DNA from 4 places in the Arthrobacter sp. NPDC057013 genome. Region 1 is predicted to be linked to each of the others. Evidence: riboswitches for the same ligand, from Rfam matches in the RefSeq annotation. Region 1 holds a riboswitch; each other region holds the start of a gene.

Region 1 (7,491 bases):
CGCTCATGAAGCTCAGGATGCCGGCCGTGACCAGCAGCCAGCCGCCCCAGAGGACCAGGGCTGCGCGGGTGCGGGAGGTGCGCGCCTCGCGGCGGGTAAACCACAGGCCGGCAACCAGCAGGATCAGGGCCGACGGAAGCAGCCAGGACACCTCGCCGCCGAAGCTGGTCCCGAACATCCGGGTGATGCCCGCGGCGCCGCCGAAGCCCACGTTTCCGCCCGTGCCGCCGCCACCGCCGGGTATGCCGCCGCCCACGCCGCCTTCGGAGCCGGTGATCCGGCCCAACCCGTTGTAGCCGAAGGTCAGTTCCAGGAAGCTGTTGGTCTCGGACCCGGCCATGTAGGGCCTGGCCGACGCAGGCGTGAGCTGGAACAGGGCGATGTAGCTGCCGGCCACCAGCACGATGCCGCCTGCCGCGGCGAGCAGGTGCAGGAAACGCCGTCCGAGCGTGGCGGGGGCGGCCCAGAGGTAGGCCAGTGCGAGGCCGGGAACGATCAGGAAGCCCTGGAGCATCTTGGTCAGGAAGGCCAGGCCGATCACTGCACCGGCCGCGGCCAGCCACTTCCAGCCGGCCTTTTCAATGGCCCGGGTGGTCAGGTACGCGGCCAGCACCAGGCACAGGGTGAGCAGCGCGTCCGGGTTGTTGAACCGGAACATCAGCGCGGCCACCGGGGTCAATGCGAGCACGCCGCCGGCGAGCAGTCCCGCCGCGGGGCCGGAGATGCGCTTAACCGTGAGGTAAAGGAGTCCGACGGCGGCAACGCCCATGAGTGCCTGCGGCACCAGCATGCTCAGCGGCGAGAAACCGAAGACCCGGCCCGCGAGGGCAGGAATCCACAGTGCCGCCGGGGGCTTGTCCACGGTGATCGCGTTCCCGGCGTCGAGGGAGCCGAACAGCAGAGCCGTCCAGTCCTTGGTGCCCGCCTGGATGGCTGCCGCGTAGAAGGAGTTGGCGTATCCCGTCGCTTCGAGGTTCCACAGATACAGCACGGCGGTGAATGCGAGCAGGGCGGCTGCCGAGGGCCGGATCCAGCGGGGCTGGTTTCCCAGCAGGAACCGGGACGCCTTGCCGGTCCGGCGGGTTCGCTGCGATGTGGCGTCGTGGGTGGCCCGGTCTTCGGAGACAGCCGGCGCGCGGTGGGTTTGGTGTGTCGTCTGGTTTGGGGGAGTGACGGTGGTGCTCATGATTTTGCCGTTTCTGTGGTCGGGGCGGACGCCTGCGGAAGGGATGCCTCGGAGGCGTCGGGGTCTGCGGGACCGGTGGCAGGGGAGGTGGCCGGGCCTGCCGTAGTGATGGCGGAAACCGGCCGTCGCCGCCGGAAGACCCACAGCCGGAACAGCAGGAACTTCAGCGCGGTGGCCGTGAGGTTCGCGGCGGTGACGGTTGCGAGCTCAAGCCAGCGGTCCGGCGTCGTTCCTCCCGGCAGTGCGCCGCTGTGGACCAGGGCGAGCGCACCGGAGGTGAGGGCGAGCCCGATCCCGAAAACCAGCATGCCTTCAAAGTGGTGGCGGGCAACATCGCTGTTGCCGGCGATGCCGAACGTGAAGCGCCGGTTCGCAGCGGTGTTGGCCACGGCCGTGGTGAGCAGGGCCAGCAGGTTGGCCAGCTGCGGGTCCATCAGGTTGCGGCAGAGGTAGAAGAGGACCAGATATGCCAGGGTGGAGGCCACGCCGATGGTGCCGAACCGCACCAGCTGGCCGAACAGGCTGCCGCCCGGGCTCTGCTCCTGGCCGCGTGAGGCGGCGGGGAGGGGGCCGCGGGCAAGCGCAGCGCGGAGTTCCGCGACGGGGATGCGGCCGGTGACCATGTCCTTGCTGAGCCGGGCCATGCCGCGCATATCGGCGAGGGCCGTCTGGACGATGTCCACGCTGGAGTTGGGGTCGTCGGTCCAGTCCACCGGCACCTCGTGGACGCGGAGGCCGCACCGCTCGGCGAGGACCAGCAGTTCGGTGTCGAAAAACCAGGCGGTGTCCACGGTGTGCGGCAGGATCCGCCGGGCGATGTCGGCGCGGATGGCCTTGAAGCCGCACTGCGCATCGCTGAAGTGGGCGCCCATCAGGGACTGCAGCATGAAGTTGTAGCTGCGGGAGATGAATTCGCGCCTCGGCCCGCGGACCACCCGGGAGTTGCGGGTCAGGCGCGTGCCGATGGCCAGCTCCGAGTGGCCGGAGATCAGGGGTGCCAGGAGCGGTCCCAGCGCGGCCAGGTCTGTGGAGAGGTCCACGTCCATGTAAGCGAGGACGGGTGACGGTGAAGCCAGCCAGACTTTCCGCAGGGCGTTGCCGCGGCCCTTCTCCTCGAGGTGCACCACGGTGACCTCGCGGAGTTCCCGGGCCACGCGTTCGGCGGCCATGAGCGTGCCGTCGGTGCTTGCGTTGTCCGCAACGGTGATGCGGAACGAGTGCGGGAACGTGCCGCGCAGGTAGGCGTGGAGCCGACGCAGGCACTCCTCCAGGTCGCGTTCCTCGTTGTAGACCGGGATGGTCACGTCCAGGACCGGTACCGCGGTGGAGGTGTCGATGGGCGACCGCCGCGGATGCCCGATGAGGGTCTGCACCGGGGCCTGTCCGGCCGCGCCGGCTCCATGGGGCGCGTGCGGCTGCAGGTGCAGCGGTGGGTGCGGCGGGGTTCCTGAGTCCTGGTCAGTGATGGTCATGCATCAACAGTGGCGACCGCTGTTATGAGGGTTTTAGGGCGAAGCTGTGCAGGGGCTGTGGAAGTGCTTCAGCACCGCGTTCTCCCGCGAAGTGGCGGCATATCCGCACCTTTTTGCCTGCCGCGGGAAGACCGGGGACAGCAAAAGGGCCCCGGATCCTGGCGGATCCGGGGCCCTGGGCATCTAAGCCGGGCACCCTAGAGCGGTGCAGAAATGGTCGCCGTCAGCCGGTCCGGCCGCGGCAACCGGTCAGTACCAGTTGTGGGCGAGGTGCCAGTTCAGCGCGCCACACGGGGAGTCGTAGCGCTCCTTGATGTAGTCCAGGCCCCAGTTGATCTGGGTGCGGTAGTTGGTGCGGTAGTCCGCCCCGGCGGTCGCCATCTTCTCGGCGGGCAGCGACTGGACGATGCCGTAGGCGCCGCTGCTGGCGTTGGTGGCCGTCGTGCGCCAGTCCGATTCCTTGGTCCACAGCCGCTGCAGGCACTGCATCTGGTCTGCGGACCAGCCGAAGGAGCCCAGCTTGCTGGCCGCGTAGGCCTGGGCGCCGGCGGGGTCGTTCAGGGCAACAGGCGCTGCGGCCTTCGCGGGAGCAACCTTCGCGGCCACCTTGACGGCGGGCGCGGCCTTGGCAACCGGCGCGGCCTTCGGTGCAGCTTTGGTGACTGCCTTCGGGGCCGCGGCCTTGGCGGCCTTGGGGGCCGCAGCCTTGGGAGCAGCCTTGGCGGTCGCCTTGGTGGCTGACTGCGGAGCGATGGACGCCGCGGAGGGGGCCGGCAGAGCCGAGATCAGCGTCTTGTCGAAGCTCAGCGTCTGCCCGGCGTCGGCGGTGGCCGCAGACGTCACGGCGGCTGTAGGCGTAGCCTGGTCGGCCGCGTGGCCTGCGGCGCCGACGCCCACGAGCACGGCCGCGGCAGTGGTCAGGACCGCTGCCCGGCGACCGAGCGACGGAAGGCCGGCAGCGAAGCGGCCAAATGCAGTCTTGGGCTGGGCCGGCTCGGCGCGGTGGCGTGAAATCGTGGCGTCAGTCTTGTGCGAGGCGCGTTCAGGGCGCGCCTGAGTCTTAAATTCAGACATGGTGGATTGCCTCTCAACACCTGCGGAGTTAGCTGTCGGGTTCGGATGAGGTCATCCGGCCGCACGGAAAATTCACGTGTCGGCTTCACCCCAAGGGCTGATGCGGTAAGCCCGGGACTCTGGTTCCCCCGCCTCTGCCTGATCTAGCGGAATCCGGGAAGCGGCAGAGCTGGGCGTCAATCCGGAGATGCGGCTCTAGTGGTGGCCGCACCATATCGACGGTACAGGAGGCTTTTGATTAAGTCACATTTAGGTAACGGGAATCACGACGACGGCGCGGCGCCTTGTGCGGGCAGGCGGACGGCAAATTCCGTCCGGCCGGGCCGGGACGAAACCTCCACCGTGCCGCCGTGCGCTTCCACGATTGACTGCACGATGGACAGGCCCAGGCCGCTGGTTCCCTCTTCCGAGGCCACGCCCGGTTCTCCCTGTGAAGTCCCCGGTTCTCCCCGCGAATCCGCGGCACGGAGGTCCGTTGCGCCATCCGTGCCAGCGCCCCTCGCCGCTGCCGATGCAGGCGCCATGGGAGACCGCGCCGGCGTCGCACGTGAGGCGTCTGCGCGGGCGAAGCGGGCGAAGACCTTGTCCACGAATTCGGGCGCGATGCCGGCGCCGTCGTCCGTGACAGTAATCACAGCGCTGCCGTCGGCCGAACGCATCACTCCGGTGGTCACCGTGGTGCCGGGCGAGGTGTGCTTGCGGGCATTGGAGAGCAGATTGACGAGGACCTGGTGGAGCTGGGATGCATCGCCCCGGACGGACACCGGTTCCTCGGGAAGGTCGAGGTGCCACGCCCGGTCCGGTGCCATGACTTTCTCGTCGCTGACGGTCTCGATCACCAACTGGGTGAGGTCGACGTCGCTGAGCTTGAGCGGCTGGCCCTCGTCGAGCCTGGCGAGCAGCAGGAGATCCTCCACCAGCGCGGTCATGCGCTCCGACTGGCTCTGCACGCGTGCAAGTGAGCGCTGGCCGTCCGGGCTGAACTGTTCGGTCATGCGCATCAGCTCGGTGTAGCCGCGGATGGCCGTCAGCGGAGTCCGGAGCTCGTGCGAGGCGTCCGCCACAAACTGCCGCACCTTCATTTCGCTTTCCTGCCGCGCTTCCAGCGCGTTGGAGACGTTGTCCAGCATCTGGTTCAGAGCGTTCCCCACGCTGCCCACTTCGGTTCCGGGATGGGCGTTCGACGGCGGGACGCGGACCGCGAGTGCCACCTCACCGGCGTTCAGCGGCAGGCGCGACACCTGCGTGGCCACCTCGGAGAGCTGCTCCAGCGGCTTCATGGTGCGGCGGATGAGCACCGTCCCGGCGAGGCCGATCAGCACGAGTCCGCCCAACGAGACGATGGTGATGGTCCAGACCAGCGACGTCAGTGTGCTCTGCTTCTCTGCCAGGGGAAGCCCGGTCACCATGACTTCGCCGTAGGGCGTCTGGGCGGCAACAAGACGGTAGTCACCCGTGGACAGGGCACGGTCGACGGGGACGCCATCGCGGCGGAGCTCCAGAAGGGTCTGGTTGTCTGCGGCCGAGAGCGTCTTGCGGGTGGCATCCGATGCCAGGAACCCGGCGCTGACCTGCCCGGACTGGATCCTGGCCACGAGGGTTCCCACCCGCTGGCCCCGGCCTTCGAGGGGGTCCGGCCTGTTGCCAGCGGAGCCGAGCGGCGGACGGCCAAAGTCCCGGGCCCTGTCAGCGGCTCCCGTGAGCTGGTCGTCGAGCTGTCGGGTCAGGAACGAATCCATCGAGGCGTAGCTGAAGAGGCCGATGGCAGCGCAAATGGCCACCAGAAGCGCCATGGCCACGAGGACCAGGCGGGTGCGCAGGTGCCAGGTGCCCGGCTTCAGCCAGCTTCGGCGCTGGGTACGGACTGCACCGGAAAGGTTTGCCACGGCCTACTCTGCCGGCTTGATGACGTAGCCCGCACCGCGGACCGTGTGGATCATTGGCGGGTGCACGGCATCCACCTTCTTGCGCAGGTAGGAGATGTACAGCTCAACGATGTTGGCCTGGCCGCCGAAGTCGTAGTTCCACACGCGGTCCAGGATCTGGGCCTTGCTGACCACGCGCCTGGGGTTCTCCATGAGGTAGCGCAGCAGCTCGAACTGGGTGGCGGTCAGCTGCAGCTCGTCGCCGGCCCGGGTGACTTCGCGGGTGTCGAGGTTCAGGACAAGGTCGCCCACCACGAGCTCGGCGGAATCCATGGCGGCCACGCCGGAGCGCTGGACCAGCCGGTGCAGCCGCAGCAGGACTTCCTCCATGCTGAACGGCTTGGTGACGTAGTCGTCGCCGCCCGCGGCGAGGCCCACGATGCGGTCCTGCACCGCGTCCTTGGCGGTGAGGAACAGGGCCGGGACCTCCGGCGCGAAGGCGCGGATCCTGCCCAGGAGCTCGACGCCGTCGAACCCGGGAAGCATCACGTCAAGCACCAGCACGTCCGGGCGGAACTCCTTGGCGAGTTTCACGGCCTCGGGGCCGTCGGCAGCGACGGCGACGGACCAGCCGGCCATGCGCAGGCCCATGCTCATGAGCTCCGAGAGGCTCGGCTCGTCGTCGACCACCAGAGCACGGATGGGGGATCCGTCCGGGTGGGTCAGCTGGGGAAGGTTGTTGGTCATGGAGTGCGAAGTGGCCATGTGACAACTCTCCGTCCTGGTGTTTAGCCGCCGCTTTGGCAACCCTGTGCGCCGGCTGTGAATCCCAGCCTAGCGAGCTGAAAGGCGCCGTATACGCATTTTTCAGGTCACAGCCATGGCTCTTCCGCCGCACAGGACAATCACAGGAAGGCTTTCCAGTCTGGAACGGACACTTCCGCATCCCTAAGGAGATAGCAATGAGCGGACAGCGGCAGGCACCTGTTCCAGAAAGCACACCACTGCCTTCGGCGCCGCAGCCGGATGGGCATTCCCCCGGATGGGGCTTTGGCGGGGGAACCCCGCCGTCGGCCGGAAAAGCCGGCGGACCGGCGGCCAACGGCAAGCCGTGGACCATGAAGCGCGGGCTGGTGGTGGCCGGTGCGGCTACGGTTCTGGCCGCTGGCGCAGGAGCAACCGTGTACGGCCTGGGCACCAACGCTGCCGCTGCCGGCGGAACGGCTGCCGGTGCCCAGGGCGGCCTGCCACAGGATGGCGGATCGATGGGCAGGCCGGGCGGCATGCAGGCGCCGGGCAGCGGAACCGTGCCCGGCCAGGGAGGCGACTTCGCGCCCAACGGACTCGGCGGCATGGGGAGCGGTTTTCTGCGGCGGTCCATTCGGAGTACGTCGTCGAGGAGAACGGGCAGTACGTCACCAAGGTGGCGCAGATCGGCACCGTCTCCAGCGTTTCCGGAAAGGCGCAGCGCCAAGGCTGACCGGGCGCTGCCGCCGCCGTTCCTTCGGATTTGACCAGCCCCCCATCCGCCCTTGGACAAAAATTTCCGCTCCGGGCTGCGTCATAGCTGGACAATCGGCGGATCGCGGCTGCGGGTTTCCGGCATTTCAGATGTCATTGAATATTCGGTGTGAATTTACCGAGAAATCGAAGAAGATTCTGCAGGAGTAGCTTTCCGACCGTCCGTTCGGGAAAAAGAATCAAAAAATCGGCCACTGGCAAAACTGTGATTTAGCGCACAAACCGGCCGTTTGTCTCAGCATGCGGACGGTTCCGTCCATTGTTACTTGCAAGTTTTCATTGTTACGTTGCACACTTTCAAATGTGAACAAGAACTCAACAGCACCTGCAGCCGCAGAATATTGGTCCAGCACACCCGCTGCTGCCGACATGC
Region 2 (7,491 bases), on a different contig from region 1:
AGCAGGCCCCGCGCGAGCAGCCAGTCGACGGGTCCGACGTCGTGACCTTCAGTGGCGACGGAAGCCTTGCGCTGGGCCTGGGGTACGGCACCCATGGCCCAGTTGCTGAACCGCGCCAGCAGTGCCGCCGTCCGCTCCGGGGCGGTGGCGAGGAGCGCCTGCAATGCCTCGGGGGAGGAGGTCCAGTGCTGCAGCGCCAGCGCTGCCTCCATCGGGGTGGTGGCGGCCTGTACGGCCGCGCCGCTGCGGTGCAGCTCCGCGACAAGCTGGACAACGCGCTGGGCGAACGCCGGCTGCAGCCTGACGAGCTCGGTGTAGCTGCGCCCCAGGCCGGCCGGGTAGATGCCGACGACGTCCTTCAGGCTGCTCACCGGAAGGTAGAAGCGCTGCCGCTGGGCGGAGGGTCCTGCTCCGTGCGGCGGCTCCGCGCGCTGCACGAGGGCCAGGTCATGCAGCGACTGCAGGAGCTGCTCGACGGCGGCCACCGTTGATCCTGCAATGGCTTTCTTCAGCACCGCGGCCGATGCGCTGTGTCCGGTGTCCGTGTTGGTGCAGAGGTGCAGGGTTTCCAGGACCTGCATCTGGGGACGGTTCAGGCGCTCCAGGGCACGCTGCACGCTCACGCGGGCGCTGGCGCGGGCGGCGAGGGCAGGGAAGTCGGGAACGCCGGGGGAGATCAGGTCCGGCCGCGCAGCGAACAGGGCACGCAGTGACTCGTCGCTGCGTGCCTCCAGGTCCTTGCTGAGCGCTCGAATGAGGGACATCAGTCCAACGTTACCGCCCGCCCGTGGTTCCTGCCCGGCGGCGGGCGGCAACGCCGTCCGCCACCAGCACAAGCATCAGGAGGAAAGCTGCCGGAAGGCCGTAAAGGGCCGCCGACGTGATCCACTGCGGCGCGGCCTGGCCCGCGGCGGCCAGGGCCATGACCGCCCCGACGGCGGCGAGGGACAAAACTGCAAGGAGCACTGCCGCGGCCATCAGTGGCCGCCGGATACGCGCGGATCTCATGCAAGTAACGCTAACAGCAGCGCCGCGGCCGCGCCTCAAAGCGGGATTAGCCTGCCAGTCAGGATAACCTTGAAGGAAGAGACCAACATGGACCAGGCAGTCATACCCTGAACCCGCACATCGGTGCGGATGCGGTGACGGCCGGCCGTGCCCCAGAACGTCAGAACGAAGAAGGTTGATTAGGTGCCTACCGGCAAGGTCAAGTGGTACGACAAGGACAAAGGTTTCGGATTCCTCGCGGGCGAGGACGGGCAGGAAGTGTTCCTTCCCAAGTCCGCGCTGCCCGCCGGAGTTTCGGAACTGAAGGCCGGCACGCGGGTTGAGTTCGGCGTCGCGGATGGGCGCAAGGGCGCCCAGGCCCTGGGTCTGCGCGTCCTTGAAAAGACGCCGTCCATCGCCAAGGCCAAACGCCCCAGCGCAAGGGATCTTGCCCCGCTGGTGCAGGACCTGGTGACGGTTCTGGACAACCTGTCCGGCACGCTGTCCTCCGGCAAATACCCGGACGGCAACAAGGGCAAGGCAATTGCCGCCGCCCTGCGTAAGGTTGCCGACGAGCTGGACGCCTAGGCCTCCCGATGAACCCGGAACCTGAACAGGCCGAATCCAAGGTGGAGCCCAAGGCTGGATCCAAGGCCCTCAAGGGGCGCGCCGGAGTCCCGGTATGGCGGACGGGGAAGCCCGACGCCGTGCTGGCCGCTGCCGTGGACACCGCCCGGACCGCCATAGAAGGCATTGCAAAGGCATCCGAAATCGGGGACCACCTGGCGGCCCGTACCGAAGGCGACCGCGTGGTCACGCACCTTTTCGAATCACGGCTGCCGGGGTACATCGGCTGGCAGTGGTACGCCGTCCTGACCCGCAACTCCCGTTCCAAGGTGATCACGGTCAACGAGCTTGGCCTGCTCCCGTCCGCGGAGTCGATCCTCGCGCCGGAGTGGGTGCCGTGGGCCGAACGCGTGCGCCCTGAAGACGCCCAGGAGCAGGACGCGGAGGAAGCTCTTGAAGAGGGCGCGGCTGGCGAGGCCCCGCACGGAGCCCCGGGCGAAACCACCGCGGACGCCGAGGCAGAGTCCGACGCCGGAACAAAGGCCGACGCCGATGCAGAGTCAGGCAGTCCCGAGCAGGACTGACAACGGCAAACTGAGCACAAAGCAAACGGCGCCGTCGGGACGAAAGTCCGGACGGCGCCGTCGTGCTTTAACAGAAGAGTTTTTGTCCAGATATCGGGGCTAAACGGGCTTCAAACCCCGATTATCTGGACAAAAACTCCTCACCGGGCGACTACTTCTTCAGCTCGCCCACCACGTAGTCGATGCACTCCAGCAGGGCGGTGACATCGGAGGGCTCGATGGCAACGAACGTGGCGATGCGCAGCTGGTTGCGTCCCAGCTTCCGGTACGGTTCGGTGTCCACGATGCCGTTGGCGCGAAGCACCTTGGCGATGGCGGCGGCATCGATCGAGTCATCGAAGTCAATGGTGGCGATGACGTTGGAGCGTTCGGCGGCGTTGGCGACGAACGGCGTCGCGAATTCGGAGGCTTCCGCCCACTTGTAGATACGTCCGGCGGAGTCGGCAGTGCGTCCGGCGGCGAAGTCCAGCCCGCCGTTGGCGTTGAGCCACTGCACCTGGGCGTCCAGCGTGACGAGCGTGGACAACGAGGGGGTGTTGTACGTCTGGTTCAGCTTGGAGTTGTCGATGGCAGTCTTCAGGTCCAGGAAGTCCGGGATCCAGCGCCCGCTGGCCTTAACGCGCTCGGCCCGCTCCAGCGCTGCCGGGGAGAACAGGCCAAGCCACAGCCCGCCGTCGGAAGCGAAGTTCTTCTGCGGCGCAAAGTAGTAGACGTCCGTCTGGGCCACATCGACGTCAAGGCCGCCGGCAGCCGAGGTTGCGTCCACCAGCACCAGCGCGCCCTCATCGGCACCGTTCACCCGCTGGACGGGCGCGGCAACGCCGGTGGAGGTTTCGTTCTGCGGCCAGGCGTAGACGTCAACGCCGGCCTCGGCCTTGGGTGCAGGGCAGGTGCCGGGCTCGGACTTGATGATGGAGGATTCCGCAAGGAACGGTGCCTTGTTGGTGGCCGCGGCGAACTTGGACCCGAACTCGCCGAAGGACAGGTGCTGTGCCTTCTCTTCCACCAGGCCGAAGCTGGCAACGTCCCAGAATGCGGTGGAACCGCCGACCCCGAGGACCACCTCGTAGCCTTCGGGGGCACGGAAGAAGGTGCTGAGGCCTTCACGGACGGATCCAACCAGGTTCTTCACGGGGGCCTGGCGGTGGGACGTGCCAAGGAGCGTCGTGGCTGCTGCGGAGAGCGCCTCGATTTGCTCGGGCCTGACCTTGGAGGGACCGGCGCCGAACCGTCCGTCCTTGGGCAGGAGGTTTGCGGGAATAGTGATGCTGGTGTCGCTCACAGTGGCTCCAATTTTCGGCATGGAAGTGCGGTTCGGCGGGGACGGGGCGATGGCCGGCAGGCAACCATGACCGCCACCAAGACCCTCCTTATTCTGCCCGAAGCGCGGATACCGCGGGAACACGCCACCGTCATAGTCCAGTCATTGAGATGGTGCCCGTCACAGGCTCGGCGGATTATCCGGACTAATTCAAAATAGGCTAAGCTGGCACTGGACGTACGGGCAGACAGCCGGTGCTGCGCCGCCGTCATACAGGACCGCCGCTGCAGCTTGCCGGATCCCGGTGCGGCGGGCCCGCGGTACGGTGGGACGGACACAATACTGTGCTCGAGGAGCTGAGCTGAATGACGGATCTGATCGACACCACGGAGATGTACCTTCGCACCATTCTGGAGCTGGAGGAAGAGAACATCGTGGCGCTTCGGGCACGCATCGCGGAACGTCTCCGCCACTCGGGCCCCACTGTTTCGCAGACCATCGGCAGGATGGAACGCGACGGCCTCGTCGTCGTCTCCGGCGACCGCCACCTGGAACTGACCGAAGTGGGCCGCAAGCGCGCCACCGAGGTGATGCGCAAGCACCGGCTCGCCGAGCGCCTCCTCGCCGACGTCATCGGCCTCGACTGGGCCTACGTCCACGACGAGGCGTGCCGGTGGGAACACGTCATGAGTGAGCGCGTGGAACGCCGGATCTACGAAATGCTCGACCACCCCACCGAATCGCCCTATGGCAACCCGATTCCAGGCCTGGCCGCGCTCGGCGGGCAGCCGGCACGCCCGTTCTCGGACGGGGTGGTGAACCTGCTGGATGCCATGACCGGCTACGGCCCGGAATCCAAGGTCACCGTCAGCCGCCTGGCAGAACCCATCCAGGTGGAGCCGGAGCTGCTGCTCCAGCTGGATGAAGGCGGGATCCGGCCCGGCGCCGCCGTCTCGCTCGAGCGCGTGGGTGAGTACATCTCTGTCCGCGTACCGGGGTTCGAGGGTGCCCTTGAACTGCCGCCGGAAGTTGCTGCGCACGTGTTCGTGCGCCTGGGCTAAGCTCCAGAGGGTGCCTACGGGGGCCAGAGGGTGCCTAACGGGCGCCTAAACCGCCCAGCGGCGCGGAAGCCATATCCTGTCTGACATCTGCAGGCAGGATGACCTACCTCTTTTGCACAGGGAATATAACGGAATTATTACCGTGCCCGTTAATCGCCTATAGTTAAACGGCAACGCCGATACAAAAGCGTTACCTGATCTGAAGCCGAACCCTGCCAGCAGATCAGCAGAACGAGTCACCCACTGGCAGGGGCGGGGGAACCACAACCGGCTGTTTCGACAGCCTTGGGGTGAAGTCCGCAGCAGCAAGTCTCTTCCGCAGAAGGAATCCTTACGGGGATACCCCTGTGCCGGAACGGCTTGTGATGGCGGACCGGGTCTGAACTCTCTGACCCGAATCCGACAGCTAACTCCGCAGGCTATCCAGAGAGGAAACAGTACTTGTCCATGCAGAATGCCCGGGGCCGCCGCCGCGCGACTGGTCCCGCTCCGGAGCCGCGCCTTGCGGAGGCCACCGCCGCGGACCGACCCCGGGACGCCCAGCGCGAAGCGCGCCGCCGCCGCCGGGGTCCGTTCCGGCAGGTTGCGGATTTCGCCTCGGCCAGTGGCGTTGGGCAGAAAGCCGGCGTTGCCCTCGCGGCCACCGGCCTCCTGCTGACTGTTACTGTCCCCGCCACCAGCCCTGTCCTGGCTGCCGGCGAGCAGGGCGGGGCGTCCGCGTCCGCTGCATCACCGGCGCAGCCGAAAGTTTCGGCGGAACCGGCGGCAAAGATCGACTTCAGCCGCACGTCAGTCTCCACCACCGGCGACCCGGACGGAAAGCTCAAGCAGCTCCTGAGCGCCCAGTCGGCCGGCAGTGTCAGCCGTGCGGCCTCGGTGGGCACCTTGGGCGGACCACTGACCACGCTGGTCAAGTCCTCGCCGTTCGGTTACCGGGTGAGCCCGATCACCGGCGGAGCCGGCGAATTCCACCGCGGCCAGGACTTCGCCGCCGAGTGCGGCACCCAGGTGCTTGCTGCAGCCAGCGGCAAGGTCACCTTCTCAGGGTGGCACCCGTATGGCGGAGGCAACCGCGTCGTGATCGATCACGGCAACGGCCTGGAGACCACGTACAACCACCTGTCGTCCTCCAGCGTCCAGGTTGGCCAGAAGGTCACCCGGGGCGAGGTTATCGCCCTCAGCGGGACCACGGGCGCCTCCACCGGCTGCCACCTCCACTTCGAGGTGATGGTCAACGGGGATGTCGTTGATCCCATGGGCTGGCTCTAGGCCAACCCGAGTGAGCACTCTCATTCCTGTGACACGCCGTAACCTGAATGTGACATTGGCTCCGAACTGCTGTACCGTCTAAACCGCGTCAACTTTTCCGAAGTTGACGCTCTTGAGTGGATTGCCTAACTCTGCCACCGCTCAAGGTCCGTTCGCATTACATCGTCTGGCAGGGGCGGGGGAACCAATTTTGGTCTTCGCAAGAAGGCCTTGGGGTTAAGTCGCAAAGCTTCCCAGGAAGCGGAGCGGCCGGGTGACTCCCATCCGAATCCGACAGCTCACCTCGCAGGCATTGGGAGAGGCTACCTTCGTGTCTTCACGCCACAATGCCGCGCGCCACCGCGCGCAAACGGTTCGTATGAACCCGTTGGACTCCGTGTCCAAGGCGGTTAGCGCCAATGCCGGCACAGTAGGTCGCCAGGCAGCTGTTATCGCAGCTGCTTCAGGACTCATCCTGAGCGTTGGCATGCCTGCCAACGCGGCCGACGCCAACATTGGTGTTTCCGCCTCCTCGGAGACCGGTTCCCAGGCCGCACAGCTTGCTGTGACCGCCGCGCCCACCGCCACTGTCTCCTTCGAGCGTCCTGCCGTCACCACGGTGGCAGCCCCGGTCGCCGAAACCGTCGCTCCGCAGTCGAGCGACGAGAGCCAGACGGCCGGCGCAGGCCAAGCCGGCGACGAGAGCACCGGTGCGGCCACGGCCGTCACCGCCAAGTCCACCGATGGTGCGGTCTCCGCCGCAGCTTCCGGACTTGCTGCAATCGCGTACACCGGCATCGGCCACCCGTACGTGTGGGGCGGCACCACCCCCAGCGGCTGGGACTGCTCCGGCTTTACCCAGTGGGTTTACGCGCAGGCTGGCATCAGCATTCCCCGCGTCAACGCGTGGAACGCCATGAAGCCCACCTCCACGCCTGCCCCCGGCGACCTGGTCATGCAGAACGGCGGCGCCCACGTGGGCATCTACGTCGGCAACGGCATGATGATCAGCGCGCTGAACCCTGCGGACGGCACTCTCCTGCACGCCGTGTCCGCAACGGGCACGTCCGCTTTTTACACCCTTCGCTAAGAATCCGATTCGAGGCGGGCCGGCTTACCCCCAAGATGCCGGCTCGTCGATAACCCACGTCCTGCTACCGCAGTCCGTGGAACACGAAAGAGAGAAACTTTAATGACTACACGTGCGACTATTGCACGGCACCGCGCCGAGGTCACCAAGACCAGCTCGCTGGCTGTCATTGCCAAGGCCGTCGGCGACAACGCCGGTGGCGTGAGCCGCCAGGCTGCAGTTATCGCTGCTGCTTCAGGTCTTGTCCTGACCAGCGGCATCGCCGCCAACGCTGCTGAGACCAACGTCCAGCGCGAATCCGCTCCGGCTTCCACGCTGGAAGTGCAGTCCGCTGCAGCGCCGGCCACCATCTCGGCCGCTTCCAGCATCGCCATCTCTTACGAGAAGCCGGCTGTCTCCACCGCGCCGGCTCCCGTCGTCGAGGCCCCGAAGCCTGTCGTGAAGGTCCAGGAAGCCGCTCCCGCCGTTGACGCCGCTCCGGCTGCTGACGCACCGGCAGTCCAGGCCACCGCCGCCGTCGAGACCGCTGCCCCGGCAGCGCCGAAGACCACAGCCGCCAGCGGCAAGGGCGCTGCAATCGCCGCTGCCGCCTACGCACAGCTGGGCGTCTCGCAGGACTGCACCGCGCTGGCCACCAACGCACTCGCCGCCGTGGGCATCCACTACCACGGCTGGCCCGCAGGATACCTGTCC
Region 3 (7,491 bases), on a different contig from region 1:
CGCACGGCCGCCGCCAACGTGTCCTTCGGCCTGGAAGGCGTGGGCAGCGACGGGAAGCGCTACACCCGCAGGGAACGGGCCGAGAAGGCACGGGAATACCTCGGGCTTGTGGGCCTCGGCGGATTTGAAGACCGCTACCCGCACGAGCTGTCCGGCGGCATGAAGCAGCGCGTGGCCATCGCCCGCAGCCTGGCCTACGAGCCGGACATCCTGCTGATGGACGAACCCTTCGCGGCACTGGACGCCCAGACGCGCGAGCAGCTCCAGACCGAACTGCTCCGGATCTGGGCCACCACAGGCAAGACCATCATCTTCATCACCCACGGCATCGACGAGGCCGTGTACCTCGGCCAGCGCGTGGCCGTTCTCAGCTCCCGGCCGGGACGGCTGAAGCAAATCGTGGACATCGACCTCGGGAACCGCTCCGGTGACGAGGATGTCCGCTCCAACCCGGCCTTCGTGGAACACCGGCACGAGGTCTGGTCGCTGCTGCATGACGAGGTGCGCCGCGCCCAGGAAGCCGGGCACGCAAAGATCCAGCCGGACGGAACGGCGCCGGACGAAACCAGGACCATCACCACCGGAAAGGCAGCCTGATGAGCACGCCAACACTGACCACGGAAGCGGAAACCCGCACCGGTCCCGCGTCCGCTGCCGGGGAAGCCCCGGCCCAGCACAAGACAACGGCCCAGCGGAATCCGGCCCTGCGTCCCGGCCCCGGCAAGACACCGGCAGCCAGGCTGCGCCTGTACGCCCTGCAGGGCGGCAAAGCCGTCTGGGGCGCCGGCGCCATCATCCTGTTCCTCCTGCTCTGGGAACTGGGACCCACCTACCTCGCGCCGGCATCGACGAGGGTATTCCTTCCGCCGCTGCACGTGGTGCTCGAGGCACTGGGTACGCTCATCGCAAACGGCCAGCTGCAGAACCACCTAGCCGCCAGCCTCAGCCGCTCCGGGAGCGGCTTCGGCATCGCCGTCGTCACCGCCGTGGCCCTCGGACTGCTCGTGGCCTGGTACGGCGCCCTTGACCGCTTCCTCAACCCGCTGCTGGAGGTCTTCCGGAACACGGCCGCGCTGGCCCTGCTCCCGGTGTTCACGCTGCTGCTGGGCATCGGGGAGACCTCCAAGATCAGCATCGTGGCCTACGCCGCGTTCTTCCCGGTGCTGCTGAACACCATCGCCGGCGTCCGGACTGTTGACCCGCTGCTGATCCGTGCGGCCCGCTCACTCGGGCTGTCCAACTTCCAGCTGTTCCAGAAGGTGATCCTGCCGTCCGCCGTACCCACCATCTTCACCGGCATCCGGATGGCCGGCACGTCCTCCATCCTCGTCCTGATCGCCGCGGAGATGGTCGGCGCCAAGGCCGGGCTGGGCTACCTGATCGTCAATTCCCAGATGAGCTTCCTCATCCCCGACATGTACGCGGGCATCCTCACGGTGTCCCTGCTCGGCCTGCTGGTCAACTACCTGCTGGTCGGCGTCGAACGCCATTTCTCCCGCTGGCGGACCGCCGTCGGATCCCGGACCGCCTGACCCGCCCCCTACTTAAGGAACCACACCATGCCTGAACGACAGCTCCACCTGAACGCCTTCCTGATGAGCACCGGACACCACGAGGCGTCCTGGCGGCTTCCCGAAAGCGACAGCTTCGCGGGAACGCAGGTGGCACACTTCCAGCAGCTTGCCCGCACCGCCGAACGCGGTACCTTCGATTCGATCTTCTTCGCGGACTCGCCCGTGCTGCACGGCGACGTGCGCCAGCGCCCGTACGGGACGCTCGAGCCGACGGTCCTGCTCAGTGCCATCGCCGCCGTAACCAAGCGGATCGGCCTGATCGGCACCGCCTCCACCACCTACAACGACCCCTACAACCTGGCCCGCAGGTTCGCCTCGTTGGACCACATCAGCGGCGGACGGGCCGGGTGGAACGTGGTGACGACGGCGGGTGAGGCAGCCGCGCGGAACTTCTCCCTGGAGGACCAGCCCGCGCACTGGCGCCGCTACGAGCGCGCCGCCGAATTCCTCGACGCCGCCAGGAAGCTCTGGGACAGCTGGGAAGACGACGCCGCTGTCGGGGACAAGGGCAACGGCGTCTGGGCGGACAGCTCCCGCGTCCACGCCATCAACCACACCGGCCGCTACTTCCGGATCCAGGGTCCCCTGGACGTGCCGCGTTCACCGCAGGGCCACCCCGTCATCGTCCAGGCCGGTTCCTCCGAAGACGGCAAGGACTTCGCCGCCCGCTACGCCGAGGCGGTGTTCACGGCGCAGCAGACCCTCGCCGAGGCGCAGCGCTTCTACGCCGACCTGAAGCGGAAGACGGCGGCCGCGGGCCGGAACCCGGACCACATCAAGATCCTGCCCGGCATTGTCCCGGTGATCGGCTCCACCGAGCACGAGGCACGGCGGCTGGAAAGGCAGCTCGATGAGCTCATCCACCCCGAGCACGCGAGGAAGCAGCTGGCCGGCGTCCTGCGGGTCTCGCCGGAATCCCTTCCGCTGGATGCGCAGCTGCCCGAGGACCTTCCCTCTGAGGATGCGATCGAGGGGGCCAAGAGCCGGTACACGCTGATTGTGGAGCTCGCCCGGCGCGAGCGGCTTACCGTGCGGCAGCTCATCGGCAGGCTGGGCGGCGGGCGCGGGCACCGCACCTTCTCCGGAACGCCCGAGCAGGTGGCGGACGCCATCCAGGAGTGGTTCGAAAAAGGCGCGGCCGATGGCTTCAACATCATGCCGCCCGTATTGCCCTCGGGTCTTGACGCCTTCGTGGACCACGTCATTCCGATCCTGCGGTCCCGCGGGCTGTTCCGCCGGCAGTACACGGGGAACACGCTGCGTGAGCACTACGGACTGCCGAGGCCCGCCAGCGCCTTTGCCCCGGCAGGCTCGGAGGAAGCCGTACCCGCTTAGGCGTTCTGCTGCACGGGCAGTTCCGGCTGCTCCGGCACTTCGGGGTTCCCGGGCAAGGGCTTGCGGGCCAGCCAGGCAGCGACGATGGCACCGGAGATGTTGTGCCACAGCGAGAACACGGCCGACGGCAGGGCCGCCAGCGGCGTGAAGTGGGCGGTGGCCAGCGTCGCCGCCAGGCCCGAGTTCTGCATGCCCACCTCGAAAGCGAGTGCCCTGCGTGCCTTGGCGTCCAGGCGGCCCACCTTGCCGGCGAGGTAGCCCAGGCCCAGGCCGAAGCCGTTGTGCAGCACCACGGCCAGGAACACAATGCCACCGGCAGCCAGGATCTTGTTGGCACTTCCCGCCACCACTACCGCCACGATGAGGGAAATAACGACGGCGGACGCCCAGGGGAGTGCCGGAAGTGCCTTGGCAACGAGGTTCTTGAGGAACAGCCGGGCCAGGAGGCCCGCCACCACCGGCAGCAGCACGGTCTTGACGATGTCCAGCACCATGCCGCCCGCGTCGATGGTCAGGAAGGAACCGGCCAGGAACAGCACCAGGACGGGCGTGACCACCGGAGCGATCAGCGTGGATACACTGGCCACCGCCACAGACAGGGCCACATCGCCCTTGGCCAGGAACGCCATCACGTTGGAGGCCGTGCCGGAGGGAGCGCAGCCGACAAGGATCAGGCCGACGGCGAGTGCGGGCTCCAGGTGGAGAAGGGTGGCGATTGCCCAGCCTGCCCCGGGCATGATGACGTAGTGGGCCACGATGCCCAGCACCACAGCCCAGGGCCTGCGGGCAACGGCCGTGAAGTCCGGCGGCGTCAGCGTCAGGCCCATGCAGAACATGATGATTCCCAGCAGGTACGGCACCGCCGGGCCGAGGGGTTTGAAGGCGCCGGGAAGCAGGAAGCCGGCGACCCCCGCTGCGAGGACCAGAAGGGGGAAGACGGTCACCGCGACGCGCGCAATCCTGGCTTCCGCGGCAAGGGCCGGGTTCAGGGGTGCGGCGCCGGCCTCCGTGGCCGGGGGAGCGGATACGGGGTATTTTGTTGCCTCAAGCATTCAATAATGCTGGCACCGGAGCGCCGCAACGGGCCAATTCATGACTGATGTCTGACAAATGTGTCGTGCCCGGCAAAATTTTCTGCGGCACGGGCCGGGCCCCGATCGTTCCCGGTGCGATACTGGATTGCACTGGATCGGCATTCAAGGGGACGGAATGATCCTAGACACGGCAACACTGCGGGTTGCCTTCGCGGCGATGACCCTGGTTCTGGCGTTGCTGTTCTACTTTTCAACGTTCCGCAGCACCCGCTCGCCCTACAGCGCCTGGTGGTGCGCCGCCCTCCTCCTGTTCCTCTCCGGCTCGGCATCCTTCCTGCTCAACGGCACGCCGCAGCAGGTCTGGGCCAATCCGCTGGGCAACTTCCTTCTGGTGTCCGGCGCGGCAGGCGTCTGGGCCGGGGCGCGGTCCCTGCGGAACCTGAAGTACAACCTGTGGCTGTCCGTGGCGCTGCCGGTCATTGCCGGCGCCGCCGCCGGCGTCGACAGCCCGGGATCCAACACGTGGGCCGGCGGTGCTGTTTTCCTGGCGTCCATGGCCGTGCTTATCGGGCTGGCTTCGCACGAACTGTGGCGGCTTGAACCCGGCTACTCCCGGGTGCGGATCCCCATGGCCATCGCGGCCGGCGGGGTGGCCTTCTTCTACTCCTGCCGCCTGCTGGTGTTCCTGATCCAAGGGCCGAACGGTCCTGTTTTCACCACCTACTTCGGGTCCGCGGTGACCACCATGGTCACCATGGTGCTGCTGGTGGTGGTTTCCTTCAGCATGGCGGGGCTGAGCACCGAGCAGCAGACCCGGGCGCTGCGGACGGTCGCCACCCAGGACGGGCTCACGGGATTGTTCAACCGCGGCGCCTTTCTGGAGGCGGCCGCAGAGGAACTGGAACGCAGCAGGACCGCCAATAGCGGCGGGTCCCTGATCCTCGCCGACCTCGACCACTTCAAATCGGTCAATGACACCTTCGGCCACGCGGCGGGGGACCTGGCGCTGCAGGCGTTTGCCGCAGCGTGCAGCGCATCGGTCCGGTCCACGGACGTCGCGGGGCGCTACGGCGGCGAGGAGTTCATCCTGCTGCTTCCCGGTGCCGGCCCCAAGAGCGCGGAAATCATCGCGGGCGAAATTAGCAGGAGGCTGGCAGAGCAGCACATTCCCGAGCTGCTGCGGATGCCGACCGTCAGCTACGGAATTTCGACCTACAACGCGAAAACCGCCGATCTCGACGAGGTGATCGCAGCCGCAGACGTCGCCCTCTACGAAGCCAAATCGCAGGGTCGGAACCGCACGGTCAGGGGCTGAGGCGGGGTTGCTGCCGTCTTAAAGGCAGGCGCCGGATCCGGAATGCATGGGGGACAATCCGGACCCGGTGATCCTGACTCGCAGCCGGAGACTGCGGTCTTTCATCAGGCACAGCCAGTGTGTTCCGCAGTCCTTGTGGAAAGGTGGGAGCACCTTGGGGGGTGGCCGTGTTCCGCCGCCCCCAAGGCAGCGGAACACGGCGGTTTATTCAGTTCCGCCGGGCCGCGCGGCTGCTAGGCCGCGCGCACGAACGTGACGGGGCCGGTGGCGGTAAGCCAGGAGAGCGGGTGGGCCATGGTGGCGTTGATGCCGTTCATGCCGCCGCTGATGACCTTCCCGCCGCCGGCGTAGATGGCCACGTGGCCCGACTGGACCACCATGTCGCCGGGCTGCGGGGTGGAAACCACCTTGCCGTAGCTGAGGAACTGCATCGGGGCGAGGTCACCCACGTGGATGCCGGCGGCGCCGAGGGCCTTCTCCACCATGGCGGTGCAGTCCTGCGTGATGCCGATCTGGGCGTAAGCCGAGGCCAGCATGGCTGCGTTGACGCCTGCAGCAGCCTTGACCGGCGCCTTCGGCGCGGGAGCCGCGGCCTTCACGGCGACCTTGGTTGCGGGAGCCGCGGCCTTCACGGCGACCTTGGGTGCGGGAGCCGCGGCCTTCACGGCGACCTTGGCGGCGGCAGGTGCCGCAGCCTTCTTGACTGCCGGCTTTGCGACGACGACAGGTGCTGCCACCGCCGGGGCGGGTGCGGACTTGACCGCGGGGCGCTCGAAGTCGATCTTGACGCTGGAAGCGGCGCTCAGGGGAGCCTGGACCTGGCCTGCCGTCGCGAAGACGCCGGCGGGAGCCTGGGCCTGCTGGGCCGGAGCGTTGGCGGCATTGGCCGCGACGCTGCCAGTGAAGGCCAGGCCGGATGCTGCAAGGATGGCCGCAGCACGGCGGCCAGAAATAAAGCGGAACGACATGAAGAAGCCTCTCCCGATGCCTGCGAGGTGAGCTGTCGGATTCGGATGGGAGGCACCCGGCCGCGGTCCTGAGCGTGGTCAGGAACCGTGCGGCTTCACCCCAAGGCCCGCTTCAAGCGGGCCGAAAAGTGGTTTCCCCGTCTCTGCCGGACATGGGTTTTCGATTGGTTCCTCGGGCTGCGGCAGAGTTAGGCAATCAGCGCGGGAGTGCCTCCTCGATGAAAATGGCACGTTTTCCACCGTACGGGAGGCTTCGCTCAATGTCACATTCAGGTAACGGGGCCGTGTCGTTCACATCGTGCTGGCCCGCGTCAGCTATGGGTTCAGGGTGTGATTAGTGTGGTGAACCTCACTCCGCCGCATTGAGTTTGCCGGCGAGCCGTTCCCGCATTTGGATGCTGGCTGAGTTAAGGCCGATCAGTTCCACCTCGCGGCCGTGCCTGCGGTATTTCTCCGTGACGGAGTCGAGCGCGGCGATGGTGGATGCGTCCCACAGGTGGGAGGCGTGCAGATCGATCACAACGCTGTGGATGTCCGGCCCGGCGTCGCGGGCATAGTTGAACTGTGTGTAGAGGTCGTTGGAGGAGGCGAAGAACAGTTCGCCGTTCACCGTGTAGGTGGCTACCGTCCGGCCGTTGAGCTCCACTTCCGTCCGCTCCACGGTGGCGAAATGGGCCACCCGGCGGGCGAACATCGCCATCGCTGCCAGCACCCCGACGCCGACGCCGATCGCCAGGTTGTGCGTGACCACCACCGTGCCCACGGTGATCAGCATGACTGCAGTTTCCGATTTGGGCATACGCCTGAGCGTTGAGCGCGCAACGGAGTGCCAGTCGAAGGTGATGGCCGAGATGAAGATCATCACCGCCACCAGCGCCGCCATGGGGATGAGGCCCACGATGTCGCCCAGGGTGACCACCAGCACCAGCAGGAAGGCGCCGGCGAGGAAGGTGGACACCCGGCTCCGGGCGCCGGAACCCTTGACGTTGATCATGGTCTGCCCGATGACCGCGCAGCCGCCCATGCCGCCCAGGAAACCGGTGACGATGTTGGCCACGCCCTGGCCCAAGGATTCGCGGGTCTTGTTGGAGCGGGTATCGGTGATGTCGTCCACGAGCTTGGCGGTCATCAGTGATTCCAGCAGCCCCACCAGCGCCATGGACAGTGAGAAGGGGGCGATGGTCTGGAAGGTTTCCCACGTCAGGGGCACCTGAGGGATAAACAGCGTCGGCAGGCTTTCCGGCAGCCGGCCCTTGTCTTGGACG
Region 4 (7,491 bases), on a different contig from region 1:
TGGTCCGGGCCTATGAGCAGCTCGCGGGTGAAGGATATTTGGAAAGCCGGGGTTCCGGCGGCACCCGCGTGGCAGTGCGCTCCGATGGCCGGGGCATGGCGTCCGAAGGCATCCAGGCCGCATCCGGCATGGAGCAAACCGCAACGATCGACCTCACGCCGGGACGGCCATCCGCCGCCCCGTTCCGTGACCGCGACTGGCGGGCCGCCTGGCGCAGGGCCGTTGCCGAGCCGGTGGAGGTCGGGCTCCCGGCCGCTTTGGGCACTCCGGCCCTTCGCACCGCCGTTGCCGAGCACCTCGCTGCATCCCGCGGACTGACGGTGAGCGCCGACGACGTCGTCATCACGGCGGGCACCAGTGACGCCCTGCAGCTGATCGTTGCCGCACTCCGCGGAGAATCGGCCCCGCCCCTGGTGCTGATGGAGGACCCCGGTTATCCCACGGCCAGGCGCGTGCTTTCCGCGGCGGGAGCTACGGTACAAACCCTCCCGGTTGGCCATGACGGGCTGGAAGCGGCACAGCTTGCAGCTGTTGCCCTCCGTCCCGACGCCATCCTGGTGACGCCCAGCCACCAATACCCCCTCGGCGGCCGGATGCCGGTGAAGGAAAGAATGGCCCTGCTGGCCTGGGCCGAAACCAACGGAGTGATAATCCTCGAAGACGACTACGACAGCGAGTTCCGGCACCGCAGGATGCCCCTGCCCGCCCTTGCCTCACTGCCTTCCTCCGCCGAAGTCGTCCTGGTGGGCACCTTCTCAAAATCACTGAGCCCGTGGCTGCGCTGCGGCTACCTGGTGGTTCGCGGAACCTCCGGGCAGCGACTTAAGGATGCGCGGGTTGACCTCGGCACACCGGTTCCCGGAGTCATGCAGTCTGCCCTGTCCAACTACATCGCCGGCGGTGGCCTCGCACGCCACATCGCACGCGCACGGCGCCAGTACGCCCATCGCCGTGAACTGTTGCTTGACCGGCTTGGAGGACGGGAAGACGTCCGGTTGGCGGCCCTGGACGGCGGCCTGCACGCCGTGATCCGGCTTCGGCCAGACGTTCCTGCCGGGCGTCTGGCGGAGGAAGCACTCCCTCTGGGAGTTCGGGTAGTGACTCTGGCAAGCTACTTTGCAGGAGGGAAACCGGAGAACGGTCTGGTCATTGGGTACGGCGCCCCGACTGATCTGGAGCTTGCCCGCGCACTGGACATCATCGCCGGGCTACTCGACCGAATGGCCGGCGGCACCTCCTAGCAGCGCGGCTCAGGAAAGCCCGGCAGGGCGCCCTCCAGCGCCGGGTTACAGGCGTCAGGATCCGGTCGCGAGGACGGCGGCCAGGGTGAGCATCAGCAGGGCAACCCCGCCGTCGAGGATCCGCCACGAAGCCGGCCGCGCGAAAAAGCCACTGAGCCCGCGTGCTCCGTAGCCGATGAGGGGAAACCAGAGGGCGCTTCCGGCTGCGGCCCCCGCCCCGAAGAGCCATTTACCCGAATCACCATGGGTGTTGGCCAGCGAGCCCAGCAGCACCAGCGTGTCGAGGTAAACGTGGGGGTTCAGCCACGTGATGGCGGCGGCGGTCAGCACGGCAGACCAGACGCTTCCCCTGCCCAGAGACTCTGCTGCTTTGAGCACCCCGGGCCTCAATGCCCGCCGCGCGGCGAAAAACCCGTACGCCAGAAGGAAGGCGACGCCGAACCACCGCACTACGGCCAGTAGCACCGGCGCTCCTTGGATGAGCGCGCCGATGCCCGCGACGCCGGCCAAGATCAGGACCGCGTCACTGGCCAGGCAGACCATGACAACAGGAAGAACGGCCTCACGTTTTAGCCCCTGACGCAGGACAAACGCGTTCTGGGCTCCGATGGCAACGATGAGGCTGAGGCCGGCTCCGAGCCCCGTCAGAAAGGGAAGCATTCCTCGAAGGTACGACCGGACTATCTGAAAAGCAATTCACTTTTTCTGCAGTTCCATTAGAATATCTTCATGGAACTGGACCAGCTCAGGGCGCTTGCCGCCGTCGTCGACCACGAAACCTTCGACGCAGCGGCGGGTGAGCTAAGGCTCACACCCTCGGCTGTGAGCCAGCGGATCAAGGCACTCGAGCGCTCCGTGGGCAGCGTTCTCGTGCGGCGCCTAAAGCCGGTCAGGCCGACGCCGGCGGGCGAGCAGCTCCTCCGTTCCGCGCGGCAGCTCCTGCTCCTCGCCGACGAGGCGGTGATTGCCCTGCGCGGGCCGGAGCCCGAGAAGGGAGACGCCGGCGGGCGGCACAGTGCCGGGCGGCTGCGGGTTCCCGTCGTGGCCAACGCGGATTCGATCGCGACGTGGCTTCCGCCGGCCTACCGGGAGATTGCGCTCGGCGGCCGAGTGGCCCTTGAGCTGCTGCGGGACGATGAGCACGCCACGGCCGACCTGCTGCGCTCCGGCGACGCCGTCGCCGCCATCACTGCGGATCCCCGGCCCGTGCAGGGATGCACCATCCGGCCGCTGGGCACCATGGTGTACCGGGCCAAGGCGTCGCGCGAGTTTGCGGCGCGCTGGTTCCCCGACGGGCCCACCCCCGAGGCCCTTGCCGGCGCCCCCGTCATGCAGTACGACCGGAAGGACACGCACCAGCTGGCTGTCCTCGCACGCGTCGCACCCGACGCCACTCCGCCGCAGCATTTCATCCCCGATTCAGTCCAGTACGTTGAATCGGTCCACGCGGGCCTGGGCTGGGGCATGGTGCCGGACCAGCAGGACCCGGAGAACTCGCTCGTGGAACTCGACCCGGCGTGGAGCGAGGACCTGCGGCTCTACTGGCAGGTGTGGACGCTTGACTCGCCGGGCCTCGCGGAGGTGACGGACGCCGTCGTCCGCGCCGCCCAGACGCTGCCGCCGCACCGAAAATAATTTCTGCGCGGCGGGGTGAGTCAGGACAGCACGGGCTCCAGATCCTTCTTTTCGTCCACAATGGGGATGTTCTTCGGGGCGGCCGCCCTGACGAACCTTGGTCCGGCCGGGCCGTACGCGTCCGCCGGTTCCGGGAAGAGCCACAGCACCGCGGGGTAGAGAACGGCCACCAGGCCGATCGAAACGGGGATGCTCAGGTCCACTCCAGCGGCGAGATTGCCAAGAGCACCGACGAACTGGTTCGGAACGTTCACGAACATGATTCCCATGAGCGCAGAGAAGATCCAGACGCCCATCGCACGCCAGTTCCACCCGCGGTTGAACCAGTACCGGCCGCCCACCTGGCGGCGGTTGAAGACCTGGAGCGAGTCGGCGTCGTACCATCCGCGGCGTGTCACGTACCCGATCATCATCATGATCATCCACGGAGCAGTACAGGTGATGATGAGCACCGCGAAGGTGGAGATGCTCTGCACAACGTTGAAGGCAAAGCGGCCCACAAAGATGAAGACGATCGCGATGGACCCGATGAACAGCGTGGCCTGGACGCGGGAGAACCGGGGAAAGACGCTGGAGAAGTCGAGGCCTGTTCCGTAGAGCGCGGTGGTGCCGGTGGACATTCCGCCTACCAGGGCAATGAGGCATACCGGCAGGAAGTACCAGGCAGGGGAAACGGCCAGGAGGCCGCCCACGTAGTCAGAGTTTTCAAAGAACGACGGCGCCTCCGTGGCAATGATGGTGGCTGTGACCAGCCCGAAGCCAAACGGCACGAGAGTGGCGACCTGGGCGAGAAAGGCGGCAGCCATGACTTTTCGCTTTGGCGTCTCAGCCGGGATGTATCGGGACCAGTCGCCCAGGAAGGCGCCGAAGGAGATCGGGTTGGACATGACAATCAGTGTCGATCCTATGAAGGACGGCCAGAACAGCGCGTTGGTGGCAGCATCCGCCGCCTGCCCGAACGTCCCGGCGTAGGAAGCATCGAACGAACCCGCGAATGCAAAGATGCCGAGCAGGAAGAGCAGGGATGCGGCGACCACAGCGATCTTGTTGACCCAGAGCATGAAACGGAACCCATAGATGCACACGGTCAGGATCAGGACAGCAAAGACGCCGTAGGCGAGGCTTAGCGTCACGGCGTTTTGGGGCAGCCCGACCAGGCGGTTCGCGCCCCCTACCAGCGCGTCCCCTGAGCTCCACACGGAGATGGAGAAGAAAGCGAACGCGGTCAGGAGTGACAGGAAGGACCCCACGACACGGCCGTGCACGCCCAGGTGCCCGGAGGACGAGACGGCATTGTTCATCCCATTGGTCGGGCCAAAAACAGCCATCGGGCACAGAATCAGGCCGCCGACGACGACGCCCAGGACAGTGGCCAGCAGTGCGTCCTTGAAGGACAGCCCAAAGAGAATGGGAAATGAACCCAGGACCACCGTGGCGAATGTGTTTGCACCGCCGAACACCAGCCGGAAGAGGTCCAGCGGTTTCGCGGTCCTGTCGGCAGCGGGAATCGGTTCGATGCCGTGCTTTTCGACTTCGGTCACTGCGGGGGCTTTGGAACCGTTGGTCATGAGATCGCCTTCTGGCTGGCAGGCGCCGGAGAAAGATGCTCGTGGACGGCGAGCACGCTGCCTGACTTTGTCCTGGCGAAAATGATGGTCTCCCTCTCGCGAAGGGTCTCTTGGGTGCCGGCAACGTCGATCACGGTTTCGACATCGTGGCTGAACACGGCACTGTCGCCGGCCACCTGAATGTAGGCGTTGGAGCTGGCGCATCCTGCGACCCGCCAGCCGTCCTCCACCCAGTTCTGCCACAGGTCGCGGTATTCCCCGCGCGAGCTGAGGCGGTTCGGTTCGGAATGGAAGATGAAGGTCGCATCGGGCGCGAAACAGTCGAAGTAGCCGTCTGTATCGGTGGCCGCGAAGGCGGTCATCAGCCTCTTCGCTGCTGCCTCAACCTCGGCGGTGGTCATGGCGGTGGTGATCAGGTCCACGGGAACTCACTCTCGGCGGTGCTTGCAAATGCTTCAGCCGTCACGTGTCCCAACTCACATCCGGCCAGGGTGTCAGTAAACCCGACAGGGTATTCAGCAGTCAACAATTGTTGCTTGACAGTGACTTTTGTTTCGCGCGTCGGCAGCCGACAGCGGCAGAAACGCAGCAGCGGCGGGTGCCGATGCACCCGCCGCTGCCGCATGAACCGTTCCGCCTCTCAGGCGTTTACGTGCTGTTAGGCGTTCACCCGCACGTAAGTCGAGCCGGTGAGCCAGGAGGCCGGGTGCACGATGGTTTCGTTGACACCGTTCATGCCGCTGCTGATGGCCTGCCCGCCGCCGATGTAGACGCCGACGTGTCCGCCGCTGATCATCAGGTCGCCGGGTTGCGGAGCCGAAACGGGAGTGCCGTACTGGTAGAACTGCGCGGGTGCGAGGTCGCCGACGGATTTGCCGACGGACCGCAGGGCCTGTTCCACCAGGACGGTGCAGTCCTGGGTCGCACCGAGCTGTGCCCGGGCGGAGGCCACAATGGCTGCGCCCACGCCGCCGGCCGCCGGTGCGGTCGGTGCTGCCGGGGTTATCGACGCGGAGGCGTTGTAGATTCCCATGCCGGTGGGCTCCGGGACGGCCGGGGCCGCCGGTGCCGCCGGAACGGCAGGAGCGGCCGGAACCCCGGGCACTGCCGGAGCTGCCGGAGCGGCAGGGACCGCGGGGGCTGCAGCTGCGCCCGGACCCGGGATGAGGATCTGGTCGCCGGGGTAAATGATCGACGCCAGTGACAGGCCGTTCTCTGCCAGCAGCGCATCAAGGCTGACGCCGTGGCGTGCCGCAATAGCCCCGAGGGTATCGCCGGGCATTACAGTGTGCGATGCTCCGGCCACAGCAGATCCGGCGTCTGCCGGAGCAGGGACTGCCGGTGCAGCCTGGGCCGGTGCGGCGAGCGCCTGGCCGGCGACGGACTGCACGGCGGCAGCGGCCGGGGCCGCGGCGGACTGGGCTGCACCGCCGGCAGGAGTTTCGGGCGCGTAGGCACCGGCGTGGGCGGGTGCCCCGGCGCCGAAGAGGAGACCGGAAGCGACGGCGGCCGCGGCCGCCGGCTTGGCGACCGAGGCGGCGTTGGACTTGAGGGAATACTGCAGGCCCTGCAGGGCGATGGAGGTGGTCGGGGTGGCGCGATGGCGCGCGGCCGTGGACTTACGTGACATGGTGATGTGCCTCTCCCATGCCTGCGGGGTTAGCTGTCGGGTTCGGGTGGGAGTCACCCGGTCCTGCCCGCTGCTGGGCGGTGCGTCTGGACTTAACCCCAGGCCCTGATGCGCAAGGCCGGTACTAACGTGGTTCCCCCGTCCCTGCCAGTTGTCATAGCGAACGGATCCCGGTCAGTGGCAGGGCTCGGCATTCTGCCCGGGAATGCCCTGAGCGGAACCAGGGCACCGGCCGAGGCTATCGCATCTCCGCACCAAAAGTCACATTTCGGTAACGGCCGGGGATGTGCGGAAGTGCAGGTGCCAACACCCTACAGGGCCTTCACCGCACCCAGCACCTTGGTCAGGGAATCCTTGGCGTCGCCAAACAGCAGCGTGGTCTGCGGCTCGAACATGAGGTCGTTCTCGATCCCGGCGAACCCCGGTCGCATTGAGCGCTTGAGGAACACCACCTGGCGCGCGTCCGCCACCTCGAGGATCGGCATCCCGTAGATCGGTGAGCCGGCGGTGGTCTTCGCGGCGGGGTTCACGACGTCGTTCGCGCCGACCACCAGTGCGACGTCGGCGGTGCGGAATTCGGAGTTGATCTCGCCCATTTCCTTGAGCGATTCGTAGGGCACATTGGCCTCGGCGAGGAGCACGTTCATGTGCCCGGGCATGCGGCCGGCCACGGGATGGATGGCGAAGTCCACGCGGATTCCCCGGGTTTCCAAGGCCTGCGCCAGCTCTGCCGCGGTGTGCTGGCCCTGGGCCACAGCCAGCCCGTAGCCGGGAACGATGATGACCCGCTGAGCGTAGCCCAGCAGCACCGCCACGTCCTCCGCGCTCGACGAGCGGACCGGGCGGTCGCTCACGGCGGTGGATCCCGCCGTCGAGCCTCCCCGGAAGGCGCCGAACAGGATGCCGGCCACGCTACGGCCCATGGCCGCGGCCATCGCCCGGGTGAGGATGGTGCCCGACGCGCCCACGAGCGTACCGGCCACCACCAGGAGCACGTTCCCCAGCACCAGTCCGGACGCTGCAACCGCGAGGCCGGTGAACGCGTTGAGCAGGGAGATGACGATCGGCACGTCGGCGCCGCCCACCGGCAGCACCAGCAGCACGCCTGCCACCAGCCCCAGCAGCAGGAGCAGCAGCGCCAGGACGAGGGATCCGCCCGTCACGACGGCGACGGCGGCACCGACTGCGGCGAGCAGCACCGCCCCCATGAGCACCGCCAGCCCGGGGAACACCACGGGGCGGGTGGTCATGAGCTCCTGCAGTTTCGCGAACGTCACGGCTGAGCCGGCGAAGGAGACCGCTCCGACCAGCAGGGTGAAGACGACGGCGACGCGCACCCAGGCGTCCTCCGCATGCGGCAGTTCCAGCAGCGCCACGAGCGCTGCGGCGCCGCCGCCCACGCCGTTGAAGAGGGCGA

The links. Region 1 has a riboswitch for cyclic di-AMP ahead of ACFTSA_RS13055 (hypothetical protein). Riboswitches for the same ligand answer to the same signal wherever they lie in the genome.
Region 2: it holds a riboswitch for cyclic di-AMP, as region 1 does, so the genes downstream of both, ACFTSA_RS05770 (M23 family metallopeptidase) here and ACFTSA_RS13055 (hypothetical protein) in region 1, are expected to answer to the same signal.
Region 3: it holds a riboswitch for cyclic di-AMP, as region 1 does, so the genes downstream of both, ACFTSA_RS21910 (NlpC/P60 family protein) here and ACFTSA_RS13055 (hypothetical protein) in region 1, are expected to answer to the same signal.
Region 4: it holds a riboswitch for cyclic di-AMP, as region 1 does, so the genes downstream of both, ACFTSA_RS20225 (LysM peptidoglycan-binding domain-containing protein) here and ACFTSA_RS13055 (hypothetical protein) in region 1, are expected to answer to the same signal.

The regions. Positions count from the first base shown of each region.
Region 1 is NZ_JBHUSE010000008.1:146,083-153,573, forward strand. It holds gene ACFTSA_RS13045 (ArnT family glycosyltransferase) at 1-1,186, opposite strand, end outside; gene ACFTSA_RS13050 (glycosyltransferase) at 1,183-2,658, opposite strand; gene ACFTSA_RS13055 (hypothetical protein) at 2,908-3,732, opposite strand; cyclic di-AMP (ydaO/yuaA leader) riboswitch at 3,738-3,901, opposite strand; gene ACFTSA_RS13060 (ATP-binding protein) at 3,996-5,618, opposite strand; gene ACFTSA_RS13065 (response regulator transcription factor) at 5,622-6,362, opposite strand; gene ACFTSA_RS13070 (hypothetical protein) at 6,560-7,111, shown strand.
Region 2 is NZ_JBHUSE010000003.1:34,964-42,454, forward strand. It holds gene ACFTSA_RS05740 (helicase-associated domain-containing protein) at 1-764, opposite strand, end outside; gene ACFTSA_RS05745 (hypothetical protein) at 775-1,008, opposite strand; gene ACFTSA_RS05750 (cold-shock protein) at 1,192-1,575, shown strand; gene ACFTSA_RS05755 (DUF3027 domain-containing protein) at 1,584-2,138, shown strand; gene serC (phosphoserine transaminase) at 2,290-3,420, opposite strand; gene ACFTSA_RS05765 (metal-dependent transcriptional regulator) at 3,765-4,460, shown strand; cyclic di-AMP (ydaO/yuaA leader) riboswitch at 4,654-4,896, shown strand; gene ACFTSA_RS05770 (M23 family metallopeptidase) at 4,908-5,729, shown strand; cyclic di-AMP (ydaO/yuaA leader) riboswitch at 5,842-6,035, shown strand; gene ACFTSA_RS05775 (C40 family peptidase) at 6,088-6,798, shown strand; gene ACFTSA_RS05780 (NlpC/P60 family protein) at 6,901-7,491, shown strand, end outside.
Region 3 is NZ_JBHUSE010000025.1:34,321-41,811, reverse strand. It holds gene ACFTSA_RS21935 (ABC transporter ATP-binding protein) at 1-597, shown strand, start outside; gene ACFTSA_RS21930 (ABC transporter permease) at 597-1,532, shown strand; gene ACFTSA_RS21925 (LLM class flavin-dependent oxidoreductase) at 1,560-2,909, shown strand; gene ACFTSA_RS21920 (bile acid:sodium symporter family protein) at 2,906-3,961, opposite strand; gene ACFTSA_RS21915 (diguanylate cyclase) at 4,119-5,258, shown strand; gene ACFTSA_RS21910 (NlpC/P60 family protein) at 5,492-6,226, opposite strand; cyclic di-AMP (ydaO/yuaA leader) riboswitch at 6,230-6,395, opposite strand; gene ACFTSA_RS21905 (SulP family inorganic anion transporter) at 6,576-7,491, opposite strand, start outside.
Region 4 is NZ_JBHUSE010000021.1:3,251-10,741, reverse strand. It holds gene ACFTSA_RS20250 (PLP-dependent aminotransferase family protein) at 1-1,241, shown strand, start outside; gene ACFTSA_RS20245 (LysE/ArgO family amino acid transporter) at 1,296-1,901, opposite strand; gene ACFTSA_RS20240 (ArgP/LysG family DNA-binding transcriptional regulator) at 1,971-2,876, shown strand; gene ACFTSA_RS20235 (purine-cytosine permease family protein) at 2,897-4,444, opposite strand; gene ACFTSA_RS20230 (YybH family protein) at 4,441-4,866, opposite strand; gene ACFTSA_RS20225 (LysM peptidoglycan-binding domain-containing protein) at 5,103-6,074, opposite strand; cyclic di-AMP (ydaO/yuaA leader) riboswitch at 6,078-6,277, opposite strand; gene ACFTSA_RS20220 (NAD(P)(+) transhydrogenase (Re/Si-specific) subunit beta) at 6,386-7,491, opposite strand, start outside.